DNA from 4 places in the Streptomyces sp. NPDC055632 genome. Region 1 is predicted to be linked to each of the others. Evidence: riboswitches for the same ligand, from Rfam matches in the RefSeq annotation. Region 1 holds a riboswitch; each other region holds the start of a gene.
What was found. Region 1 has a riboswitch for cobalamin ahead of metE (5-methyltetrahydropteroyltriglutamate--homocysteine S-methyltransferase). Riboswitches for the same ligand answer to the same signal wherever they lie in the genome.
Positions count from the first base shown of each region.

Region 2: another riboswitch for cobalamin. It lies ahead of ACWGSR_RS00115 (CoA-acylating methylmalonate-semialdehyde dehydrogenase); the one in region 1 lies ahead of metE (5-methyltetrahydropteroyltriglutamate--homocysteine S-methyltransferase).
Region 3: another riboswitch for cobalamin. It lies ahead of ACWGSR_RS34875 (acyl-CoA thioesterase); the one in region 1 lies ahead of metE (5-methyltetrahydropteroyltriglutamate--homocysteine S-methyltransferase).
Region 4: another riboswitch for cobalamin. It lies ahead of ACWGSR_RS11835 (cobalamin biosynthesis protein); the one in region 1 lies ahead of metE (5-methyltetrahydropteroyltriglutamate--homocysteine S-methyltransferase).

Region 1 covers NZ_JBSHHY010000005.1:12,281-16,447, reverse strand. The annotation lists gene ACWGSR_RS09240 (3-hydroxybutyryl-CoA dehydrogenase) at 1-687, shown strand, start outside; cobalamin riboswitch at 1,035-1,261, shown strand; gene metE (5-methyltetrahydropteroyltriglutamate--homocysteine S-methyltransferase) at 1,424-3,742, shown strand; gene ACWGSR_RS09230 (radical SAM protein) at 3,923-4,167, shown strand, end outside.
Region 2 covers NZ_JBSHHY010000001.1:20,184-24,350, forward strand. The annotation lists gene ACWGSR_RS00100 (EamA family transporter) at 52-888, opposite strand; gene ACWGSR_RS00105 (helix-turn-helix domain-containing protein) at 1,039-1,623, shown strand; gene ACWGSR_RS00110 (hypothetical protein) at 1,866-2,138, shown strand; cobalamin riboswitch at 2,229-2,399, shown strand; gene ACWGSR_RS00115 (CoA-acylating methylmalonate-semialdehyde dehydrogenase) at 2,611-4,110, shown strand; gene ACWGSR_RS00120 (acyl-CoA dehydrogenase family protein) at 4,128-4,167, shown strand, end outside.
Region 3 covers NZ_JBSHHY010000052.1:8,791-12,957, forward strand. The annotation lists gene ACWGSR_RS34865 (ECF transporter S component) at 1-770, shown strand, start outside; gene cobF (precorrin-6A synthase (deacetylating)) at 774-1,604, opposite strand; gene ACWGSR_RS34875 (acyl-CoA thioesterase) at 1,763-2,215, opposite strand; cobalamin riboswitch at 2,267-2,493, opposite strand; gene ACWGSR_RS34880 (hypothetical protein) at 2,746-3,234, shown strand; gene ACWGSR_RS34885 (tetratricopeptide repeat protein) at 3,252-4,167, shown strand, end outside.
Region 4 covers NZ_JBSHHY010000006.1:251,691-255,857, reverse strand. The annotation lists gene ACWGSR_RS11850 (alpha/beta hydrolase) at 1-146, opposite strand, end outside; gene ACWGSR_RS11845 (inorganic phosphate transporter) at 528-1,802, shown strand; gene ACWGSR_RS11840 (hypothetical protein) at 1,815-2,036, shown strand; cobalamin riboswitch at 2,148-2,289, shown strand; gene ACWGSR_RS11835 (cobalamin biosynthesis protein) at 2,322-3,293, shown strand; gene ACWGSR_RS11830 (cobyric acid synthase) at 3,290-4,167, shown strand, end outside.

The sequences.
Region 1 (4,167 bases):
GCGCTCGACCGGATCACGGCCACCGCCGAACCGTCCGACCTCGCGGACCGGCAGCTCGTCGTCGAGGCCGTCGTCGAGGACCCCGCCGTCAAGACCCGGGTGTTCGCCGCGCTCGACAAGATCGTCACCGATCCGGCGGCGGTCCTCGCCACCAACACCTCCTCCCTGCCGGTCATGCGGCTCGCCATGGCCACCGAGAACGCCGACCGGGTCGTGGGGCTGCACTTCTTCAACCCCGTGCCCGTGCTTCCGCTCGTGGAGATCGTCACGACCCTCCACACGTCGGCGGCGACGACGGCCGCGGTGACCGACTTCGCGACCCGCACCCTGGGCAAGACCGCGATCGGCTCCCGCGACCGGGCCGGCTTCGTCGTCAACGCCCTGCTCGTCCCGTACCTGCTGTCCGCGATCCGGATGACGGAGTCGGGCTTCGCCTCCGCCACGGACGTCGACCGGGGCATGGAGCTGGGCTGCGCCCATCCGATGGGACCGCTGCGGCTCGCGGACCTGATCGGACTCGACACGGTCGCCTCCATCGCGAACTCGCTGTACGAGGAGTTCAAGGAGCCCCTGTACGCGCCCCCGCCGCTGCTCCTGCGGATGGTGGAGGCGGGGCTGCTCGGCCGGAAGAGCGGCCGGGGGTTCCACGTGTACGACCGGGCGGAGACGCCCGGACGGCCGGCCTGAGGGGCCGGCGCCCGCCGCCGGGGAAGGGGCCTGTGGAGGGTCCCGAGAGAGGACCCGGCGGTGGTACGGCGAGGGGCCGGGGACGGGTGGTGCCGTCCCCGGCCCCGCCGCCGCCCCGCTGCCGTACCGCCTTACCGCGTACCCGCCGTACCTCCGTACCGCATACCCTCCGTACCTCCGTACCTCCGTACCTCCGTACCTCCGTACCTCCGTACCTCCCCGAGCGTTCCACCGGCCGTCCGCGCCCCGTCCCGCGCGAGCGGCCCGCGTTCTCGATTCTCACTCGCGCGTCCCGCTCCACTGCCCGAATGGCGAGATGCGCTCCCCCGCTCCGGCGGTCGACCCCGTAGTCTGACCGGGCAGCTGGTTCGCCCCCGTCCGCCAGGCGGGATGCGTCGCAAGAGGGAACCCGGTGGGAATCCGGGACTGCCCCGCAGCGGTGAGCGGGAACGACCGCCGTCATACGCACTGGCCCCGGGAAGGGGCTGGGAAGCGACGGCCACTAGGTGTCCTCCGGACCAGTCCGGTGGGCGTGCCCGCGAGTCCGAAGACCTGCCCGTTGCCCGCACGCGGACGATTCCGCGCGCGGACATCCCGGTGACCTCGAGGGCGGGTCGGCGTACATACCTGACGGACGCCCGTGCCCGCCGCGCACGCGTGCCGTCCGGTCCGTCGCCCCTTCGCGCCCTCTCCCCGTCCCGGGACCTCAGGGATTCATCTCGCGAAGGAGATCTCCGTGACCACGAAGTCCGCAGCCGCGGCAGCACGGGCCACCGTGTACGGCTACCCGCGCCAGGGCCGGGACCGGGAGCTGAAGAAGGCGATCGAGGGCTACTGGAAGGGCCGCGTCACCGCCGACGCCCTCCGGTCCACCGCCGCCGAACTGCGCCGGACCAACTGGCGGCAGCTCGCCGGGGCCGGCGTCCACGAGGTGCCGACCGGCGACTTCTCGTACTACGACCACGTTCTGGACACCACCGTCATGGTGGGCGCGGTCCCCGCGCGCCACCGCGAGGCCGTCGCGGCCGACGCCCTGGACGGCTACTTCGCCATGGCGCGCGGCACGCAGGACGTCGCCCCGCTGGAGATGACGAAGTGGTTCGACACGAACTACCACTACCTGGTGCCGGAGCTGGGACCCGACACGGTCTTCACGGCCGACTCCGCCAAGCAGGTCGCGGAGCTGGAGGAGGCGCTCGCCCTGGGCCTCGCCGCCCGGCCCGTGCTCGTGGGCCCCGTCACCTACCTGCTGCTCGCCAAGCCCGCGCCGGGCGTGCCCGCCGACTTCGACCCGCTGACCCTGCTCGACCGGCTCCTGCCGGTGTACGCGGAGGTCCTCGCGGACCTGCGCGCGGCCGGCGCCGAGTGGGTGCAGCTCGACGAGCCCGCGCTCGTCCAGGACCGGACGCCGGCCGACCTGAACGCCGCCGCGCGCGCCTACCGCGACCTCGGCGCGCCCACCGACCGGCCGAAGCTCCTCGTCGCCTCGTACTTCGACCGGCTCGGCGACGCCCTGCCCGTCCTGGCGAAGGCGCCGGTCGAGGGCCTGGCGCTCGACTTCACCGGCCCGGCGGCGGCCAACCTGGAGGGGCTCGCCGCCGTCGGCGGCCTGCCCGGCAAGCGCCTCGTCGCCGGTGTGGTCGACGGCCGCAACATCTGGGTCAACGACCTGGAGAAGTCCCTGTCCGTCCTCGGCACCCTGCTCGGGCTGGCCGACCGGGTCGACGTCTCCGCCTCCTCCTCGCTGCTCCACGTGCCGCTCGACGCCGCGGCCGAGAAGGACGTCGACCCGCAGATCCTGCGCTGGCTCTCCTTCGCGCGGCAGAAGACCGCCGAGATCACGACGCTGGCCAAGGGCCTGACGCGGGGCACCGACGCGATCGCCGGCGAACTGGCCGCCAACCGCGCCGCCCTCGCCTCCCGCGCGAACTCCCCCATCACCCGGAACCCGGCCGTGCGCGCCCGCACCGGGGCCGTCACCGGGGCGGACGCCCGCCGCTCGCAGCCGTACGCCGAGCGGGCCGCCGCCCAGCGCGCCCACCTGGGCCTGCCGCTGCTCCCGACCACCACCATCGGCTCCTTCCCGCAGACCGGCGAACTGCGCACCGCCCGCGCCGACCTGCGGGCCGGGCGGATCGACACGGCCGGGTACGAGGAGCGCATCAGGGCCGAGATCCAGGAGGTGGTCTCGTACCAGGAGAAGGCCGGGGTCGACGTCCTGGTGCACGGCGAGCCCGAGCGCAACGACATGGTGCAGTACTTCGCCGAGCAGCTCGACGGCTACCTCGCCACCCGGCACGGCTGGGTCCAGTCGTACGGCACCCGCTACGTCCGTCCGCCGGTCCTGGCCGGGGACGTCTCGCGGCCCGAGCCGATGACGGTGCGCTGGACCTCGTACGCCCAGTCCCTGACCGCCAAGCCCGTCAAGGGCATGCTGACCGGTCCGGTCACCATGCTCGCCTGGTCGTTCGTCCGCGACGACCAGCCGCTCGGCGAGACCGCCCGGCAGGTCGCCCTCGCCCTGCGCGACGAGGTGGCCGACCTGGAGGCGGCCGGCACCTCCGTCATCCAGGTGGACGAGCCGGCGCTGCGCGAGACGCTGCCGCTGCGGGCCGCCGACCGCCCGGCGTACCTGGCGTGGGCGACCGAGGCGTTCCGGCTCGCCACGAGCGGCGTGCGGCCGGACACGCAGGTCCACACCCACATGTGCTACGCCGAGTTCGGGGACGTCGTCCAGGCGATCGACGACCTCGACGCCGACGTCATCAGCCTGGAGGCGGCCCGCTCCCACATGCAGGTGGCCCGTGAGCTCGCCGCCCACGGCTATCCGCGCGAGGCCGGTCCCGGCGTCTGGGACATCCACTCGCCCCGGGTGCCGAGCGCCGAGGAGGCGGCGGACCTGCTGCGCACCGGTCTGGAGGCGATCCCCGCCGAGCGCCTGTGGGTCAACCCGGACTGCGGTCTGAAGACCCGCGCCTGGCCGGAGACCAGGGCCTCCCTGGAGAACCTGGTCGCCGCCGCCCGCACCGTGCGGGAGGAGCTGTCCGGCTCGTGACGCCGTCCGCCGGGTCCGGGGCCGCGCGCCCCGGACCCGGCGGTCCGGGAGCCCCGGCCGCCCCGTCGCGGGTGCGCGCGCGTAGCGTGGGGTACACGTCGGCTCCATAAGCCCCTGACCTCCGGAGACCCGCCTGTGTCCAGCGTCGCACCCACCCGCACGTCCGTCGTGGAGTCCCTCATGGAGCGCTTCCCGGGGATTCCCCGGGAGGCCGTGCTCAAGGAGGACCTGCTGCGCGGCGGGGTCGCCTTCGACCCCTCCGCCCTGTCCGGCAACGAAGGCGGTGAGGTGAAGCCGAAGTCGTACTTCATCTTCTCCTTCGACCACCGGACGCTGCCCGAGCTCGGGGAGGCGGCCCTGAACCGCCCGCCGGAGGAGATCGTGCTGACCGGCGGTCCGTACGGGCTGCGCCGCACGGTGGTGTC
Region 2 (4,167 bases), on a different contig from region 1:
TTCCGTTCCGTGCGGGGGCGAAGGCGGTCTTCGTACGGGACGTCCCGGCCCTCAGGCCAGGGCGAGGAGGCCGACGGCGACGGCGGCCGTGCCGAGGCCGACGAGCTGGGCCCGGTGGATGCGCTCGGCGAGGACGCCGCGGGCGAGCAGGACCGTGCCTGCCGGGTAGAGGGCGGTGACCACGGCGACGACGGCGAGGTCACCGCCGCGGACGGCGAGCAGGAAGAGCAGGTTCGCCACGGAGTCCAGCGCTCCGGCGGCGGCCGAGACGGCGTACGCGGGCTTCTCGGGGCCCAGCCTGCGGTACATCAGCCCGGCGGCGACCAGGGTGACGGCCGAGGAGACCGCCCGGCCCACGATCAGCGGGGCCACTCCGCTGTCGGAGGGCGCTTGGTGGAGGAAGACCAGTTGGAGGGCGATGGCGGCGCCCGCGCCGAGGGCGAGCAGCAGGGCCGTACGGGAGGGGCGGACGGCTCCGGCGCCGTGCCCGGCGCTGACGAGCACCACCGCCGCCAGCGCGAGCGGCAGGCCGAGGAGACCGGCGGCGCCCAGGTGCTCGCCCTGGAGGAGCCCGACGCCGACGGGAAGCACGGCGGACACCAGGGCGGTCACGGGCGACAGGACGCTCATCGGGCCGATGGCCAGGGTCCGGTAGAGCAGGGCGAACGCGGCGGCCGAGGCGACGCCGGACGCGGCTCCCCAGGCGAGGGCGCCGGGGCTGAACGAGGTGCCGAGGAACGGCCACAGCAGCAGCTCGACCGCGAGGGAGGCGGGGGCGGCGACCATCACGGTGCGCAGGACGTGGGCCTTGCGGGCTCCCAGGCCGCCGAGGAAGTCGGCGCAGCCGTAGGCGAGGGAGCTGCCCAGGGCCAGCAGCAGAGCGATCACGGATGACATCCCTAGTTTTCTCAATGGAACGACCGAACCGTACAACAGACCGACCGACATGCGTCAACCGATCGACCGGGCGGTACATTCCAGTGATCCGCTCGCGAGAACCGGGCGGGGGTCGGGCGGAGAACGGGAAGGGTGATCGAATTGGCCGAGACAGAGGCGGCCCTGCGGACGCTCGCGCACAACGTCAGGACGGCCCGCGTCCGCGCGGGCCTGTCCCTCGACGAGCTCGGACGGCGCGCCAAGGTCAGCAAGGGTGCCCTGGTGGGCCTGGAGAAGGCCCAGGGCAACCCCAACTTCGCCACCCTGGTCCGGCTGGCCGACACCCTCGGGGTCTCGGTGTCCGCCCTGATGGAGGGCCCGACGGAGGGCCGGGTCCGCGTGGTGGACGCCGCCGGCGTCGCACCGCTGTGGACCGGCGAGGAGGGCGGCGAGGCCCGCCTCATGCTGACGACCTCGGGCCCGGCGCCGGTCGAGGTCTGGCGCTGGAGGCTGGAACCGGGCGAGGAGTACCCCAGCCACCCCCACCGGGCCGGGGTCGTCGAGACCGTCAGCGTCACCTCGGGCCGGATGACCCTGGTCGTCGACGGCGTCGAGCACTCCGTGGGCACCGGCCAGACAGCCGCCTTCGACGGCGATACCACCCACACCTACCGCGGCGCCGGCACCGACACCTGCCGCCTGATCATGACGGTCCACCTGCCCCCGGGCCCGGCTTCCACGTACTGAGGGAGCGACGGACCGACGGGCACCCGTCGGACGCTCCGGGGCCGCACGGGTCCCGAAGATGGGTGGTGGCACCCATGACGTGAGAGGCCCGGTGGGTCAAGCTGTCCTCGGTCGAGAGCGTCGTCGCAGGTCAGGTCGTTCGGAGGGTGGGACGGGGGCCGCGCGCGTCCGGTCCGTGGGGGCCGGGCGGTGCACCACGGCGTTCGCCCCCCGTTCCGTCCGTCCCTTCCGGAGAAGCCCCGATGCTCGTCCTCATCGCCCTCTCGGCCGTCGCCCTGTTCGGCTCCCTCGTCCTGTGCACCGTGACCGTCGCACGGATGCGGGAGCTTCCGGCGTGGCGGCGCTTCCTCCCCCTGAGCCTCTTCCTGATCGCGCTGGCCGCGAGCCTCCTGCGCGCCGTCGACGTCCGCGAGATCGCCGACGCGATCGCCTTCCCCCTCAACGCGGCGGCCGTTCTCCTGTCCGTGCGCGAGATCCGCGCCCGGCGGCTCCGGAACGCGGCCGGGGCTTCCTAGGGCCCGACCCGCCGGACGCGCCTCGGGGACGTACTCCCCCGGACGGCACGGCAGTTCGGGGTGGACTTACTAGGACGCCCAACTATATGTTCGTGGCACAAGGTCCGCGGTGCAGGGAAGCCGGTGTGAATCCGGCACGGTCCCGCCACTGTGACCGGGGAGCGTGCTGCCGTCCACACGTCACTGACGAGGTCCGTCGGGAAGACGGGCGGCACGCGGGGATCCGGGAGTCAGGATACCGGCCGCGGAGCGTTCCGTGTTGTCCACGAGGATGGAGCAGACACGCATGGCACCGGTCCGTACCCACGACCCTGGTGATCCGGCGGAGCGAGCGGCGACCCCCGCGTTCACATAGCTCTTCGGCGGCCCCGCGCCGCCCTGTCCCACGGCGTTCCCCCTCGGCGCACCCACCCGGTGCGACCGGCGGTCCGCCGTGCCGTCCCCGGATCCGACCTGACGAGAGCAGGCACCCATGGTCCGTGAACTCACCCATTTCATCGGCGGGAAGCACACCGCCGGCACGTCCGGCCTCTTCGGCGACGTGTACGACCCCAACACCGGCACCGTCCAGGCCCGCGTCCCGCTCGCGGGCCGCGCCGACACCGAGCACGCGATCGCGGACGCGGTCGCCGCCCAGCGGGAGTGGGGCGCCTGGAACCCGCAGCGGCGCGCCCGCGTCCTGCTGCGGTTCCTCCAGCTCGTCGAGGACGAGCGCGACGCGCTGGCGAGGCTGCTGTCGGCCGAGCACGGCAAGACCGTCGCGGACGCCCACGGCGATCTGCAACGCGGTCTCGAAGTAGTGGAGTTCGCCGCCGGCATCCCCCATCTCCTCAAGGGGGAGTTCACCGACAACGCCGGAACGGGCATCGACGTGCACTCCCTGCGCAGCCCGCTCGGCGTCGTCGCCGGCATCACCCCGTTCAACTTCCCCGCGATGATCCCGCTGTGGCAGGCCGCGCCCGCGCTTGCCTGCGGCAACGCCTTCCTCCTCAAGCCGTCCGAACGCGACCCCTCCGTACCGCTCCGGCTCGCGGAGCTGTTCCTGGAGGCGGGGCTCCCGGCCGGCGTCCTCAACGTCGTCAACGGCGGCGAGGAGGCCGTCACCACCCTCCTCGAAGACCCCCGCGTGCAGGCCCTCGGCTTCGTCGGCTCCACCCCGATCGCCGCGCACATCTACGCGACGGCCGCCGCCCACGGCAAGCGCGCCCAGTGCTTCGGCGGCGCCAAGAACCACATGATCGTGATGCCCGACGCGGATCTCGACCAGGCCGTCGACGCCCTGGTGGGGGCCGGTTACGGCTCGGCGGGCGAGCGCTGCATGGCGATCTCCGTCGCCGTGCCCGTCGGCGAGGAGACCGCCGACCGGCTGGTGGCCGCGCTGAAGGAGCGCGTCGCCGCCCTCCGGATCGGCCGCTCCGACGACCCGGAGGCCGACTTCGGGCCGCTGGTGAGCCGGGACGCCCTGGAACGGGTCACCCGCTACGTCGACATCGGCGTGGAGGAGGGCGCCGAACTCGTCGTCGACGGGCGCGGCTTCACCCTGCCCGGCCACGAGGACGGCTTCTTCGCAGGGGCCTCCCTCTTCGACCGGGTCACCCCGGAGATGCGGATCCACCGGGAGGAGATCTTCGGCCCGGTGCTGTGCGTCGTGCGCGCCGCCGACTTCGAGGAGGCACTGCGGCTGCCCAGCGAGCACGCGTACGGGAACGGCGTCGCCGTCTTCACCCGGGACGGCGACACCGCCCGCGAGTTCGCGCGCCGGGTCGACACCGGCATGGTCGGCGTCAACGTCCCGATCCCGGTCCCGGTGGCGTACCACACCTTCGGGGGCTGGAAGGCGTCCGGGTTCGGCGACCTGAACCAGCACGGGCCCGACTCGATCCGCTTCTACACCCGCACCAAGACCGTCACCTCGCGCTGGCCCTCCGGGGTCAAGGAGGGCGCGAGCTTCACCATGCCGACGATGGGGTGAACGGAGTGTCCACCAGCATGCTCACGAAGGACCAGCTCGCCCTGGCGGAGGTCACCC
Region 3 (4,167 bases), on a different contig from region 1:
TCGTCGCCTTCTTCTGGCCGTTCCTCGTCGCGCCCGGCAAGTTCGGCTCGCACTACGCCCCGCCGCTGATCTTCGGCGTGCTCCTGGTGATCGTGCTCTGCGTGGTGATCTCCGAGATCGCCGAGGGCGGCATCGACTCCAAGGCGCTGGCCATGCTGGGGGTCCTCTCCGCGGTCAACGCCGCCATCCGCCCCCTCGGCGCGGGCACGGCCGGGATCGAGACGGTGTTCTTCGTCCTCGTGCTCGCGGGCCGGGTCTACGGCCCCGGCTTCGGCTTCACCCTGGGCTGCACGTCCCTGTTCGCCTCGGCCCTCATCACCGGCGGCGTCGGCCCCTGGATGCCGTACCAGATGTTCGGCTGCGCCTTCGTCGGCATGCTCGCGGGCTTCCTGCCGAAGGCCACGGGGCGCCGTGAGGTCGCCCTGCTCGCGGTGTACGGCTCGCTCTCCGGCTACCTCTTCGGCTTCCTCCTGAACCTCTCCTTCTGGCCGTTCTCGCTCGATCCGAACAGCTCCATCGCCTATCTCCCGGGGCTCCCGTTCACCGAGCAGTTCCAGCGGTACCTGGCCTTCGACCTGGCCACCTCCCTCGGCTGGGACACGGGCCGAGCCGTCACCAACTTCGTCTGCGTCGTCCTCGCGGGACCGGCGGTCCTCACGGTCTTCCGCCGGGCCGCCCGCAAGGCCCGCTTCCAGGCCCCGGTCCGTTTCTCCCCCCGGCCCCTCCGGAAGGAGGAGGACGCCCCGAAACCGCGGGCCGACCGGGCGTAGGCCTCATGCGTCGCCGTCGCCGTCGCCGTCGCCGTCGTCGTCGTCGCCGTCGTCGGAGTGGGGGCGCAGCAGATAGGTGTCCATGATCCATCCGTGGCGTTCCCTGGCCTCCGCCCGCGCGCGGCGGATCTCGTCGGCGACCTCGGACAGCAGGCCCGAGATCAGGATCTCGTCGGGCGTGCCGATGTAGGCGCCCCAGTAGATCCACGTGGTGTCACCGGCGATGTGCCGGAAGGACTCGTGGGCGTCGAGCATCACGACGATGTCGCCGTCGGCGTTGCCGGCCGTCTCGGGGAGCCGCCGCCCGGGCGTGACGTGGATCGGCCGGCCGACCCGGTTCAGACCGATGCGGTGGCGCGCCGCGAGGGCGGAGACGCTGCTGATCCCCGGGACCACGTCGTACGTGAACGCCACGTTCCCCCGGGCCGTGATGTCCTCCAGGATCGCCAGCGTGCTGTCGTACAGGGACGGGTCGCCCCACACCAGGAACGCCCCGCGCTGCCCGGGAGCCGTCTCGTCGCGGATCAGCCGCTCGCAGACGTCGGCGCGCCGACGGCGCCAGTCGTGGACGGCTTCCGCGTACGGGACGGACTCCTCCTGGGAGCGGTCGCGCCACGGGTCCTCCGCCTCGACGACCCGGTAGGGCCCGGTGACGTGCTCGTCGAGCATGTCCCGCCGGAGGCGTACGAGGGAGGACTTCTCCCGGCCCTTGTCGAGGACGAAGAACACGTCGGTCCGGCGCATGGCCTTCACCGCCGCGAGCGTCAACTGGTCGGGGTCCCCGGATCCGATGCCGATGACCGTGAGATGCCTGGGGGTGTCGCTCGACGTCATGGTGCTCCTTGGTCGTTTCCGTCGTGGAACGGGTCCGCCGGCCGTGCGCCGGGGTTGCGGGCGGTCGGCGGGGTCCGGGCCCGGCGCTCGACGCCCGTGGGCGCGGAGACCGCCGCTCCGGTCGTGACCGCGCACGGCCGGGGCGGCGGTCCGCCCGGTCAGGACAGGCCGGGCAGCGGTACGTCGAGGACGGGGACGGGGCGCGGGGTGCCGTCGGCGTCGACGGCGACGAAGGTCAGGAAGGCGGTCGCCACCTCGGTGGCGGGGCCGGTGCTGTTCCAGCGCTCGGAGGTCACCCGGACCCCGACGGTCATCGACGTCCGCCCGGCCCGTTCGAGGCCGGCCTCGACGCTGAGCAGGTCTCCGGCCCGCACGGGGGCGAGGAAGGTCATCCGGTCGACGGAGACGGTGACGGCCGGGCCGTCGGCGTGCCGCCCGGCGGCCGCCGCCGCGGCGTCGTCGATGAGCTTCATCATCACGCCGCCGTGGATGGTGCCGTAGAGGTTGGTGTCGTGCTCGCTCATGATGTGGGCGAGGACGACCCGGGAGTCGTCCGGCGTCTTGGCGGGACGGGCGGCGGGAACGGGGCTGGTGACGGTGGGATCGGCCACGTCAACTCTCCTTCGCGAGTCGCGGCGGGGCTGTTCCGCGCGCACGGGGTGTGGGCGCGCGGGCGGCGGGCAGGTCTTCGGACTCGCGGGCGCGCCCACCGGACCGGTCCGGAGGACACCTACTGGCCGTCGCTTCCCAGCCCCTTCCCGGGGCCAGTGCGTATGACGGCGGTCGTTCCCGCTCACCGCTGCGGGGCAGTCCCGGATTCCCACCGGGTTCCCTCTTGCGACGCATCCCGCCTGGCGGACGGGGGCGAACCAGCTGCGCGACCAGCCTACGCCGCACTCCGACGGGGTCGTTCCGCGCGTCGCCGCCGGCCGGGCGGGGAGTCCGTACCCCTCGCCCGACGCCCCTGATCCGAGGCCGGGCCACGCCCTCCCGGCCCGGCCGGGGCCCGTGCGGACGAGCCTTGGCGGAAGGCTCCGACTGGCTCGAACCGCACCCCATGTACGGCAGCGGGCCTGTACGTTGCTGGGGAGAAGAGGCGGGGCGACGTGAGGGGCGGGTGGGGGCTTTGCTGACCGAGGCTTTGACCGCGTTGGCCGCGGCGGGCGGCGGGGCGGTGGTCCAGGCCGCCGGCACCGACGCCTGGCACGCGGTGCGGCAGCGGGTCGCCGAACTGTTCGGCCGCGGTGACGCGGAGCGGGGGCGGGCCGAACTGGAGCGGCTGGACCGGACGGCCCGGGCGCTCGAGCCGGGCGCCGCCACGGATCCGGACCGGGAGCTGTCGCGCCAGGAAGGGGTGTGGCAGGAGCGGTTCGAGGTCCTGCTCGCATCCCTCGACGCGGGGGACCGGGAGCGGGCGGTCCGGGACCTGCGCGCCCTGTCGGCCCTCGTCGCCGACCCGGAGGCCGACACGGCCCTGGCGACCGGGAACGCGCTGGCGCGGGACGGCGGCAGCGCCGTGACCGGGGTGAGGCGGTCGGGCGACGGGCGCGCCGCACGAGCCGTGAACACCGGGGACGCGGAGGCCGTCGGCGCGGGGTCCAGCGCGGTCAGCGGCATCGTGACCGAGTAGACGGCCGGGACCTCGGTATGGCCAGGTGGCGATGGAGCAGAGGGCACGATCCCGGCACGCACACCCCGGCCGGGGGCACGGAGGGCGGCGTCACCCCCGCACAGCGGGTGACGGGCAGCGGGAACGCGAGCGCGACGCACGGCGGCATCGCCGTCACGGGCATCTACCACGCCCATTCCGGCGTGGTGCTCCCGCCGGAGGCGGTGCGGCCCGTGTCCGAGGTCAAGGCCCGGCCCGGACTGGACAACCCGCCGTACCGCACCACCCGCTTCGTGGGGCGCACCGCCGAACTCGACCGCCTCGACGCCGCCATGAAGAGGAACGGCGGCGTGGGGCTCCATGCCGTGCACGGACTCGGCGGGGTCGGCAAGAGCACGCTGGTCGCGCACTGGGCGGCCACCCGGGCCCGCAGGCACCGTCTCGCGCCCGTCCGGTGGATGTCCGCCGACAGCGCGGCGGGCGTGGAACGGGGCCTGGCCGCCCTCGCCACCGCCCTGCAGCCCGCCGTCTCCAAGGCGCTGACGGTGGAAGCCCTGGCCGAGAACGGGATGCAGTGGCTGGCCACGCACAGCGGCTGGCTGCTCGTCCTGGACAACGTCAACCACGTCGCCGACATCGCCCCGCTCCTGGCCCGCCTGCCCCACGGGCGTTTTCTCGTCACCAGCAGGCTCGCCACGGTGTGGCACGACGCCGGCGAGGTCATCCGGCTCGACGTCCTGCGACCGGACGAATCGCTGGCCCTGCTCACCCGCATCGCGACCGTCGGCGGCGGCCGGGACCTCTCCGGAGCGGCCGAACTCTGCGCGGACCTGGGCCATCTCCCCCTGGCCGTCGAACAGGCCGCCGCCTACCTCGCCCAGAACCCCCTGCTGACCCCGGGCGCGTACCTGGGCCTGCTCCGGCGGAACCCCGGCCCGCTGTACCAGCGGGGCG
Region 4 (4,167 bases), on a different contig from region 1:
ACGGTCAGTCTCGGATCGCCGGGCAGGGGGCGTACGGACGACGCCTTGAGGGCGAGGTCGCTGGCGTACCGGCCGGCCGCGACCGCGGCCGCGCCGGCACCGAGCAGGGTGGTGACGGCCGCTGCCGTCGCTGTAGCCGGGCGCACACCCCCAGTGTCCGCAGGACGGGACCGGGGTGCCACCGGAAGGTCCGGAGGGGTGCGTTCCGGGGCCCGGGGGCGTCCCCCGGGAGAGTGACGTGGCTCTCCTCGGCGGGGTCCCCCGGTCGGGTGGTCCGGTCCGGGGAGCGGAACGGGGCGGCGGGGGAGGAACCGGGACGGGTCGCCGAGGCCTTGCGGGGCCCGGATTACCCGGGGTCGCAGGGTGACCGCATCGTGGACGGCGTCGCTCGCGGACCCCTCCGGAGGGTCAAGCGGAATCTCTTGACACCGGTTAGGGACACCACGCCGCCCGCCCCAGTTCATCTTCCGTTCACCCAGGTTGCTTACGTTCGACCAGCCACTGACGTCGAACGATTGCCTGGGTAAATGGAACACATCACGCTGCTGCTCGCCATTGTGGTCGTGACAGCTCTCGTGTTCGATTTCACGAACGGTTTCCACGACACCGCCAACGCGATGGCCACGACCATCTCGACCGGTGCGCTCAAGCCCAAGACGGCGGTGGCCATGTCCGCCGTGCTCAACCTCGTCGGCGCGTTCCTGTCCGTGGAGGTCGCCAAGACGATCTCCGGCGGGATCATCAACGAAGAGGGCATCCGCACAGAGGTGATCTTCGCCGCGTTGGTCGGCGCCATCCTGTGGAACCTGCTGACCTGGCTGCTCGGACTCCCGTCCAGCTCCTCCCACGCGCTCTTCGGCGGCCTCATCGGCGCCGCGGTCATGTCGGCCGGCTGGTCGGCCGTGAACGGCTCCACCATCGTCACCAAGGTCCTCATCCCGGCCGTCGCCGCGCCGCTCGTCGCCGGCCTCGCCGCGATGGCCGCCACCAAGCTGACGTACAAGATCAAGGCGAACCCCGAGGCGAAGGCCACGGCCAAGGGCTACCGGGCCGGCCAGATCGCCTCCGCCGGTCTCGTCTCCCTCGCCCACGGCACCAACGACGCCCAGAAGACGATGGGCATCATCACCCTCGCCCTGGTCACCCAGGGCGTCGTCGCCCCCGGCTCGAACCCGCCCCTCTGGGTCGTCGTCTCCGCCGGCGTCGCGATCGCGCTCGGCACCTACCTCGGCGGCTGGCGCATCATCCGCACCATGGGCCGGGGCCTCACCGACCTCCAGCCGCAGCAGGGCTTCGCCGCCCAGACCAGCGCCGCGACGGTCATCCTGGCCTCCTCGCACCTCGGCTTCTCCCTCTCCACCACCCAGTCCTGCTCGGGTGCCGTGATGGGCGCCGGCCTCGGCCGCAAGGGCGGAGTCGTCCGCTGGTCGACCGCGACCCGGATGTTCGTCGCCTGGGGCCTGACCCTGCCCGCCGCGGGCCTGGTCGGCGCCGGCGCCGAGTTCCTCACCAAGCAGGGCCCCTGGGGCATCGCCGCCGTCGCGGTCCTGCTCGTGACCGGCTCGGCGGTCATCTGGGCGCTCTCCCGCCGCAAGCCGGTCGACCACCACAACGTCACGGCCGACGACCTCGACGCCTCCGACGCCGAGCCCGCGGGCGTGGTGACCACCGCCATCGCGGCCGTCACCCCGCCGCCGGCCGGCTCCGTGGCCGCCGTCACCGACGAGGACCTCAAGGCGACCATCCCCGCCCCGGCCCCCACCGACCCGACCGCTCCCCCGGCCCCGGCCGCGAAGGTCTAAGGAAAGAACCACATGAAGATCGACTGGGCAGCCCTCGGCTCCGTCTTCGGCGTCAGCCTCGTGGCAACCGTCGCCCTGGTGGGCCTCTTCACCCTCGGCATCGTCGGCCTCACCAAGCAGGAGGAGGCCGTGGCCCGGGGAGGCTCCGCCGCCCTGGCCCGCACCGGCGCCTACGCCTGCTTCGGGCTGTGCCTGGCGGCCGTGGCGTACGGCATCTACCTGATCGTCGTCTGACGGTCCCCGCTCCACCGGCCGGGCGGTCCGCACCTTCGGGTGCGGGCCGCCCGGCCCTTTCCTGTGGTGCTCCGCACAGTGCGCCGCCGCAGGTCAAGGCTGGGTTGACGCCCGTTCTCGGGGCGTGGTGGACTGCCGAGGCCATTACGGCGGCAGCAGAGGAAGTCCGGTGCGAATCCGGCGCGGTCCCGCCACTGTGACCGGATCCGAGGGTCCGGGAGTCAGGAACTCTCGCCGCCGGTCACGTCGATCCAGGGCGCGGACCCTGAGTGAGGACATAGCGCCATGCCCGGCCGCAGCAGAGCCACCGGTGTCTTCGCGTACGGAGCGGCCGCGGGCCTCGCCGTCGACCTGCTCCTCGGCGACCCCCGCCGGGGCCACCCCGTCGCCGCGTTCGGCCGGGCCGCCGCCGCCGTCGAGCGGCGCCTCCACCACGACCACCGCGGCTGGGGCGCCCTGCACACCGCCGTCTGCGCCGGTTCCACCGCCGCCCTCGGCGCCCTCGCCGCCCGGACCGTGCGGAACCGGCCGGCCGCCGCCGTCGCGCTGACCGCCGCCTCCGTGTGGGCCGTCGTCGGCGGGACGACCCTGGGCCGTGAGGCCCGCGCGATCGGCGGGGCGCTGGCCGCCGGGGACCTGGAGGTGGCCCGCGAGCGGCTGCCCCACCTGTGCGGGCGCGACCCGCAGTCCCTGGACGGTCCCGCGATGGCCCGCGCGGTCGTCGAGTCGGTCGCCGAGAACACCTCGGACGCCGTGGTCGGCGCCCTGTTCTGGGGCGCGGTCGCGGGCGTGCCGGGGCTCGTCGGCTTCCGGGCCGTCAACACCCTGGACGCGATGGTCGGCCACAGGTCGCCCCGGTACCGCCGCTTCGGCTGGGCCTCGGCCCGCCTCGACGACCTGGCCGGCTGGCCGGGCGCGCGCCTGACAGCCGCGCTCGCGACCGTCGCCGGCGGGAACCCGCGCGGGGCCGTACGGGCCTGGCGGGCGGACGCGTCGAAGCACCCGAGCCCCAACGCGGGCCCGGTCGAGGCCTCCTTCGCGGGCGCGTTGGGCGTACGGCTCGGGGGCACCCTCTCGTACGGCGGGCGCGTCGAGCACCGGCCGGTCCTGAACGGGGAGGGGCGGGCCGTCGAGGTGGCGGACATCGAGCGGGCGGTGGCGCTCTCGCGCCGGGTGACCGCGCTGACCCTGGCCGCCTGCGTGGGCGGCCGTCTGATCGCCGGCGCGGTGAAGCGCGGGAAGCGGAGGAGCGCATGAAGGGCGGGAGGGGCGGGGGGCTGCTGGTCGCCGGGACCACGTCCGACGCGGGCAAGAGCGTCGTGACGGCCGGGATCTGCCGGTGGCTGGTCCGCGAGGGCCTGAAGGTGGCGCCGTTCAAGGGGCAGAACATGTCCCTCAACTCCTTCGTCACGCGCGAGGGCGCCGAGATAGGCCGGGCCCAGGCCATGCAGGCGCAGGCCGCCCGGGTCGAGCCGACCGCGCTGATGAACCCGGTGCTGCTCAAGCCGGGCGGCGACCGCTCCAGCCAGGTCGTCCTGATGGGGAAGCCGGTGGGCGAGATGAGCGCCAAGGGCTACCACGGTGGGCGGCAGAAGGAGCTGTTCGAGCCCGTCATGGCGTGCCTGGAGGAGCTGCGGAGCACGTACGACGCGGTGATCTGCGAGGGCGCGGGCAGCCCGGCCGAGATCAACCTGCGGCGCACCGACATCGTGAACATGGGCGTGGCGCGGGCCGCCGGGCTGCCCGTGGTGGTGGTCGGGGACATCGACCGGGGCGGGGTCTTCGCCCAGTTCTTCGGCACGACGGCGCTGCTGTCCCCCGAGGACCAGTCGCTCGTCGCCGGATACCTGGTGAACAAGTTCCGGGGCGACGTGAGCCTGCTCGAACCCGGGCTCGACATGCTGTACGGCCTGACCGGGCGCCGGACCTTCGGCGTCCTGCCGTACGCGCACGGCCTAGGCATCGACGAGGAGGACGGCCTGCGGGTCTCCCTGCGCGGCACCGTCAGGGAGTCGGTGGTGGCGCCGCCGGTCGGCGCGGACGTGCTGCGGGTCGCCGTCTGCGCCGTCCCCCTGATGTCCAACTTCACGGACGTGGACGCGCTCGCGGCCGAGCCGGGCGTGGTCGTCCG